DNA from 3 places in the Streptomyces sp. NPDC051109 genome. Region 1 is predicted to be linked to each of the others. Evidence: riboswitches for the same ligand, from Rfam matches in the RefSeq annotation. Region 1 holds a riboswitch; each other region holds the start of a gene.

The links. A riboswitch is a leader RNA that binds a small molecule or an ion and turns the genes downstream of it on or off. The one in region 1 is predicted to bind cyclic di-AMP.
Region 2: another riboswitch for cyclic di-AMP. It lies ahead of ACIBAD_RS18415 (peptidoglycan DD-metalloendopeptidase family protein); the one in region 1 lies ahead of ACIBAD_RS14585 (M23 family metallopeptidase).
Region 3: another riboswitch for cyclic di-AMP. It lies ahead of ACIBAD_RS26905 (transglycosylase family protein); the one in region 1 lies ahead of ACIBAD_RS14585 (M23 family metallopeptidase).

The regions. Positions count from the first base shown of each region.
Region 1 is NZ_JBITFF010000006.1:325,806-328,062, forward strand. It holds gene ACIBAD_RS14585 (M23 family metallopeptidase) at 1-749, opposite strand, end outside; cyclic di-AMP (ydaO/yuaA leader) riboswitch at 763-921, opposite strand; gene ACIBAD_RS14590 (pitrilysin family protein) at 1,106-2,257, opposite strand, start outside.
Region 2 is NZ_JBITFF010000009.1:49,394-51,650, forward strand. It holds gene ACIBAD_RS18410 (tyrosine-protein phosphatase) at 1-659, opposite strand, end outside; cyclic di-AMP (ydaO/yuaA leader) riboswitch at 938-1,146, shown strand; gene ACIBAD_RS18415 (peptidoglycan DD-metalloendopeptidase family protein) at 1,151-2,161, shown strand.
Region 3 is NZ_JBITFF010000016.1:126,498-128,754, reverse strand. It holds gene eno (phosphopyruvate hydratase) at 1-69, opposite strand, end outside; gene ACIBAD_RS26905 (transglycosylase family protein) at 379-1,074, opposite strand; cyclic di-AMP (ydaO/yuaA leader) riboswitch at 1,077-1,247, opposite strand; gene ACIBAD_RS26900 (transglycosylase family protein) at 1,530-2,257, opposite strand, start outside.

The sequences.
Region 1 (2,257 bases):
TCCGAGCCGTACTGGGCGCCGGTACGGGCCTCGAAGTGCAGGTGCGGGCCGCTGGAGTTGCCGGTGGAGCCCGACAGGCCGATCTGCTGGCCGGCGGTGACCTGGTCGCCGACGGAGACGCTCAGCGAGGACATGTGGCCGTACTGCGTGTACGTGCCGTCGGCGTGCTTGATGACGACGTTGTTGCCGTACGCGCCGCCCCAGCCGGCCTCGACCACGGTGCCGATGCCGACCGCGTGCACCGTGGTGCCGGAGGCCGCGTGGAAGTCGATGCCGGTGTGGCTGCCGGAGGACCACATGCCGCCGCCCGCGTGCCACTGGGTGCTGATGTAGGACTCGTCGACGGGGGCGACGAAGGTGTTGAGGCGCTTGCGCTCCTCCTCGCGGGCGGCGCGCTCGGCGGCCTCGCGCTCGGCCTTCGCCTTCTCCTCGGCCTTCTGCTTGGCCTCGGCGGCGCGCGCCTTCGCGTCGGCCTCCGCCTTCGCCTTCAGGGCCGCGGCCTCGGCCGCGTGCTCCTGGGCGTCGGCCTGGGCCTCGATCTGGCCCGGGAGGTCCTCGGCCGTCACGACGGCGTTCAGACCGGTGTCCTCCATGGAGGGGGCCTTGTCCGACGCGGCGAACGCCGGGCCTGCGAGGGAGCCGACGACACCGGTGGTGGCGAGGGCGGCTATGCCGGCGTAACCGGCGGTCTTGCGGCTCAGACGACTGGAACCACGGTGCTTACCGGCGGCACGACTGCCAAACGCCATGAAGGGGCTGATCCTTTCCTTCCTTCTCGCCTACCGGGTTAGCTGACGGGTTCGGAGCAGGAAGGTCTCCTACGGGCCCCCTCTGGCGAGGCGGTCCGATTCACCCCAGGGACACATGTGGGTCCCCGGCTCCCCAGGCTCGCGCCTGACGGGGACTCGGCGATCGCTGCCCGGTGCCGCGGATGCGGCGCGTACAACTGACGGACAGCACGGCCGACGCTAGGCGGATCATCAGTCAATCGCCAAACAGACACGCGTTTTTGTTGCATACGCCACACCCCATACGAGCAACCTCTCCACGAAACAGACAAAAGGGGCCCCGGCGGACAAGCCGCCGGAGCCCCTTGGAATGTCCGTCAGTTGGTGACGACGGTGACCTCACCGATCCCGAGCGCCCGCACGGGCTCCTCGATCTGCGCGGCGTCGCCCACCAGGACCGTGACCAGGCGGTCCACCGGGAAGGCCGCCAGGACGGCCGACGTCGCCTCCACCGTGCCCGTTTGGGCCAGCTGCGCGTACAACTGCGCCTGGTAGTCGTCCGGAAGCTCCTGCTCGACCTGGTCGGCGAGCGTGCCGGCGACGGCCGCGGCCGTCTCGAACTTCAACGGGGCCACGCCCACCAAGTTCTGCACCGCCACGTCCCGTTCGGCGTCGGTCAGGCCGCCCTCCGCGAGGGTGCGGAGCACCTTCCAGAGGTCGTCCAGCGCCGGGCCGGTGTTGGGGGTGTCGACCGAGCCGCTGATGGCGAGCATCGAGGCGCCCTTGCCGTCTGCGGTGGAGCGCAGCACCTGGCCGAAGGCGCGCACGCCGTACGTGTAGCCCTTCTCCTCGCGCAGCACCTTGTCCAGGCGTGAGGTGAGGGTGCCGCCCAGGCAGTAGGTGCCGAGCACCTGGGCCGCCCAGACCCGGTCGTGCCGGTCCGGCCCGATCCGGCCGATGAGCAGCTGCGTCTGGACCGCGCCGGGCCGGTCCACGATGACCACGCGGCCCGTGTCGTCGGCGGTGACCGGCGGAACCGGGAGCGGCTCGGCGGAGTTGCCGCTCCAGGAGCCCAGGGTGTCCCCCAGGACGGCGTCCAGGTCGATCCCGGTCAGGTCGCCGACGACCACCGCGGTGGCGGTGGCGGGGCGTACGTGGGCCTCGTAGAAGGCGCGTACGGCAGCGGAGTCGATCCGGGCGACCGTCTCCTCGGTGCCCTGGCGCGGCCGGGACATGCGCAGGGTCGACGGGAAGAGCTGCCGGGAGAGCTCCTTGGCGGCCCGGCGCTGCGGATTGGCCAGCTCGTGCGGGATCTCGTCGAGCCGGTTGCGCACCAGCCGGTCGACCTCGCTGTCGGCGAAGGCGGGTGCGCGCAGCGCCTCGGCGACCAGGCCCAGCGCCTTGGCCAGCCGGGAGGCCGGGACCTCCAGGGAGACCCGCAGGCCCGGGTGGTCGGCGTGCGCGTCGAGCGTGGCGCCGCAGCGCTCCAGCTCGGCCGCGAACTCCTCGGCGGAGTGCTTGTCGGTGCC
Region 2 (2,257 bases), on a different contig from region 1:
ATCACCTCGGGGGAGCGGGCCTCGGGCGCATCGCTGCCGCGGCGCACCCGGTAGCGGCGGTGCGGGGCGTTGGACTCCAGGTAGTCCGCCACGATCGCCTCGCGCTCGACGCCCAGCGCGAGCAGGGTGACGGCGATCGCCAGGCCGGCCCGGTCCTTGCCGGCCGCGCAGTGCATGAGCGCCGGAACGCTCTCCTCGGCGAGGGCGTGCACGACCCGGCTGTGCTCGGCGGTGCGGTTCTCGATCATCGAGCGGTACGACGTGGCCATCCGGTCGGCGGCCCTCCCCCCGCCGAGGAGTCCGCGGAGCTGTTCGATGCCGCCGTCGCGGACCATCTTCCAGAACTCCTTGCCGTCGGCCGGATCCGACAGCGGGATGTTGACGTTCCGTACGCCGGGGAGCTCGACGTCTGGCCCCTCCAGGGCGTGGTCGGCGTCGTTGCGGAAGTCGAAGACGGTGTGCAGGCCGAGCGATGCGAGGAATTCTGCATCGGTTTCGGTGGCATGTGCCAGATGTCCGCTACGGAACAGTATTCCCGGCTTGACCCTCCGGCCGTCGGTGGTCGGGAGGCCGCCCACGTCACGGAAGTTGCGCACCCCCGCGAGTTCGGGCTCCGGTACGGGCTCCGTCCGCGGGGGCCGGGGTATCTGCTGGGTCACGGGAACTCCTCCGCGTCGTCGCGATCTGTCCGAATTACACTACTTGGGGCCAACTTGCCATAACCGGAGGCGAGATCGGGCGCGGCCCCGTGAGCCAGATCATACGGTGACCGTGAGTGCCTGATCGTCGAAGCCGAATGGCCCGGCCGGGGCGGTTGTTGGCGCCGGGGAATGGACGCAGGGTGACCGGAATTCCGGCGGATTCCCGCTTCTGTGAATCCGTCAGGAAATTCGTGGCTTGTTCGGTGCGGCTCAACTCGATTACCTTCGCGATCGATCCGGATGGACCGCCGAATCCTGCCGCCGTCCGGAAACCGCACCCGACTATTCACGCGCGCGGCAGGAGCGGGGGAACCAGGTAGGCCGCTGTTCCCGATCATTCGCATCGGAGCAGCTCGGGGTGAAGCCGTTCATGTTCTGTTCATGCACGGCCGGACATCTCCAGTCCGAACCCGACAGCTCACCTCGCAGGCGACGGAGAGGAATTCGCCATGCCTGCAAAGGGTAAGCACCGACGTCCCAAGTCCCGTTCCGTGGCGCGCGGCTTCGCCGTCGCGGGCACCGGCGGTGCGGCCCTCGCGCTGCCGCTGCTGGGTGCCGCCGGCGCCCACGCGGCCGGCGCTCCGGCCGCCGCACCCGCTGCGGCTCCCGTGCAGGCCCCGCAGTTGCCGGCGGCCCTCCAGGCCGCGCCCGCCGCTGCCGAGCAGGGCTCCCCGGCCACTTCGGCCGTCTACACGGTCGTGCCGGGGGACTACCTCTCCAAGATCGCCCAGGACCGCCACCTCTCGGGCGGCTGGCAGCAGCTGTACGCCGACAACCGCGAGGCCGTCGGCGCCGACCCCTCGCTGATCCACCCCGGGCTGAAGCTGGCCCTCGGCGTGAAGGGCGGGGACGCCCCGGCTCCCGCGGAGAAGGCGGCCCCGGCCCCGGCGAAGAAGTCCTCGGACTCCGCCCCGGCCTCCGCCTCGGACGCCGAGGGCTCCGCGGCCGCCGCTCCGGCCCCCGCCGCTCCGGCCCCCGCCGCGCCCGCGCCCGCGCCCGCGCCCGCCAAGAAGAGCGCCGCCGCCAAGTCCGCCGCCGGCACGGTCAGCGCCGCCGGCTTCGTCGCCCCCGTCGGCGGTGGCGGGATCTCCACCCAGTACAAGACCCCCGGCGCCATGTGGTCCAGCGGTTACCACACCGGTGTCGACTTCATCGCGAGCTCGGGCACCACCGTCCGCGCCGTCGGCGCGGGCACCGTGGTCTCCGCCGGCTGGGGCGGCGCGTACGGCAACGAGGTCGTCATCCGTCACGCCGACGGCAAGTACTCCCAGTACGGCCACCTCTCCCAGCTCTCCGTCTCGGTCGGCCAGAGCGTCACCGGCGGCCAGACCATCGGCCTCTCCGGCTCCACCGGCAACTCGACCGGCCCGCACCTGCACTTCGAGATCCGCACCGGGCCGTCCTACGGCTCGGACATCGACCCGCTCGCCTACCTCCGCTCGAAGGGCGTGAGCATCTGACGGCTCGCCGTCGGAGAGGCAGCCGGACACGTGGGGCCGGGACCCGAGGGGGGTCCCGGCCCCACGCGCTGTTATTCCGTACCGACCGGGTGGTAT
Region 3 (2,257 bases), on a different contig from region 1:
GACCGTGGGGTTGCCTCGGGAGTCCAGGATTTCCCGGGCTACGACGACGTCGATGGACGGCACGAGCATCTCCTTCTGGGATGTGACGCTGGGTGTGCGGTGGCATGTCGGGCCGTGGGATGGCCCCGCCGACTAGAGCCTAACCGGCTCCGGGCACTCGACCGGCCGACCGCCCGCCTCCTGGGACGAAAAAGGGCCCGAATACCCGCCTTCCGGGACATAGGGCCCTCGAACGCCGGCACATCGGAGCCGGCCGGACCCGGCCGGGGCCGGTCCGGGTCCCGGAAAACGCCGCCGCCCGGCGCGTGAGGGGAAGACGCGCCGGGCGGTCGGGCTGCCGCGGCGCCGCTCGGGCGGCCGCGGTTGTCACTGCAGGATTCAGCTGAGCTTCAGCATCTGACCCGGGAAGATGAGGTCGGCGTCCGAGACGATGTCCTTGTTGAGCTCGAAGAGCTTCTCCCAGCCGCCCTTGACGCCGTTGGCCTCGGCGATGGTGCCGAGGGTGTCGCCCGACTTGACCTCGTACGAACCGTTGCCGGTCTTCACGACGGGGGCCTCGGCGCGCTCCGAGCGGGTGACCGGCGCGGAGCTCTCGCGCTTGGTCTCCTTCTTCGGCTCGGTCTTCTTCGGCTGGGTCTTCTTGGTCTCGGTCTTCGTCTCCGTCTTCTTCGGGGTGTCGGTCGCGCCGCCACCGTCGTAAGCAGAGTTGGAGAGGCCCTTGCCGCAGACCGGCCAGGCGCCCTTGCCCTGGCCCTTGAGGACCTTCTCGGCGATGGCTATCTGCTGCGACTTGGAGGCCTGGTTGGCCTGCGCGGCGTACGACTTGCCGCCGTACGCGGCCCACGTGGAAGACGAGAACTGCAGGCCGCCGTAGTAGCCGTTGCCCGTGTTGATGGACCAGTTGCCGCCGGACTCGCAGCTCGCGACGGCGTCCCACTGGGACGCGGTGGCGGCGGAGGCCGAGCCGGCCGCCATCAGGGGGGCGGCGACGGCGACACCGGCGACACCGGCGAGCGTGACGATGCGAGCGGCCTTGGAGGCGCGGCGGTGCTTGCCCTTGCCGGAAATCAGCATGGAGTTCTCCTCACCGACGCCTACGAGGTGAGCTGTCGGGTTCGGGCTGATGAGTGCCCGGCCGCGCGACTGGCGCACGACTTAACCCCTAGCCGGTTCCCCGGCCGTCTCTCAACGGCCGCTCCCGGCGCCTACCTTGGTTCCCCCGCTCCTGCCTTCGGCGCTTGACGCGACGACTGTTCCCTCCGTCCGCCGGCAGGATTCGGCGATGCGGACGAAGGAGCCCGCGGTGGCGGGCGACTCAGAAGGTAGACAGGTCTCTCCCCGATGTTCAACGAGGAACACCGGGGAGAAACGGCCCCTACTTGCCCTCCCCTCACCGGCGTTTGCGCAGGTGAGGGCGGGGTTTGCGGAAGGCTCCAGGCGGGACACGCCAGTTGACCGGAAGAGACACATGTCTCACTTGCAGATAACGGACATTCAGCCTTTTACGGGTGCCCGAAGTGCCGCTATTTCTAGCTTAGATCCAGATTCTGGCCGGGCTTGATCAGGTTGGCGTCATCGCCGATGACCTGCTCGTTGGCCTGGTAGAGCGCGTTCCAGCCGCCCTTGACCCCCTTGGCAGACGCGATCGCGGCGAGGCTGTCGCCCGCCTGGACCGTGTACGAGGGGTCCGACGCCGCGTCAGAGGCGACGGGCACCTCAAGAGCGGGCGTACCGCGGTGCTTGCCGGTGCCGGAGGGGTCCGGGATGCCGGCCGGGTCGGTGGTGGCCCCCGGGAGGCCAGGGGCCGAGGGGGCGCCGGGCGCGCTCGGGTCGGCCGGGTTGACCGGAGCCGTCGGGTCCGTCGGGCTCCCGGGCGCGGTGGGGCTCCCCGGGGCCGTCGGGTCGGCGGGCGCCGTCGGGGTGCCCGGGGCCGTCGTCGGGTCGCCCGGGAGCACCGGGGCGCTCGGCGAGGTGGACGGCGCGTCCGGATCGGGCATGACGGGCAGTCCGCTGTTGGGCGCGAGCGGCGCCGGCGGAAGGGTGAAGACCGGGGCCGGAGCCGGGGTCGGGGCGCCGAAGTCCCGCGCCTTCGCGCCGGAGCCGCCGGCCGGGACCGAGTCGTCGGGGCGCGAGGCACTCGGGGCGATCGGGCCGAGCGTGCCGGGCAGGCCCGGGTCCACGGCGGCCGCGGGGCCCTGCTGGGTCAGTCCGGCCGACTCCGAGCAGTGCCCGAAGGCCTGCGCGCCCTGGGTGCCCA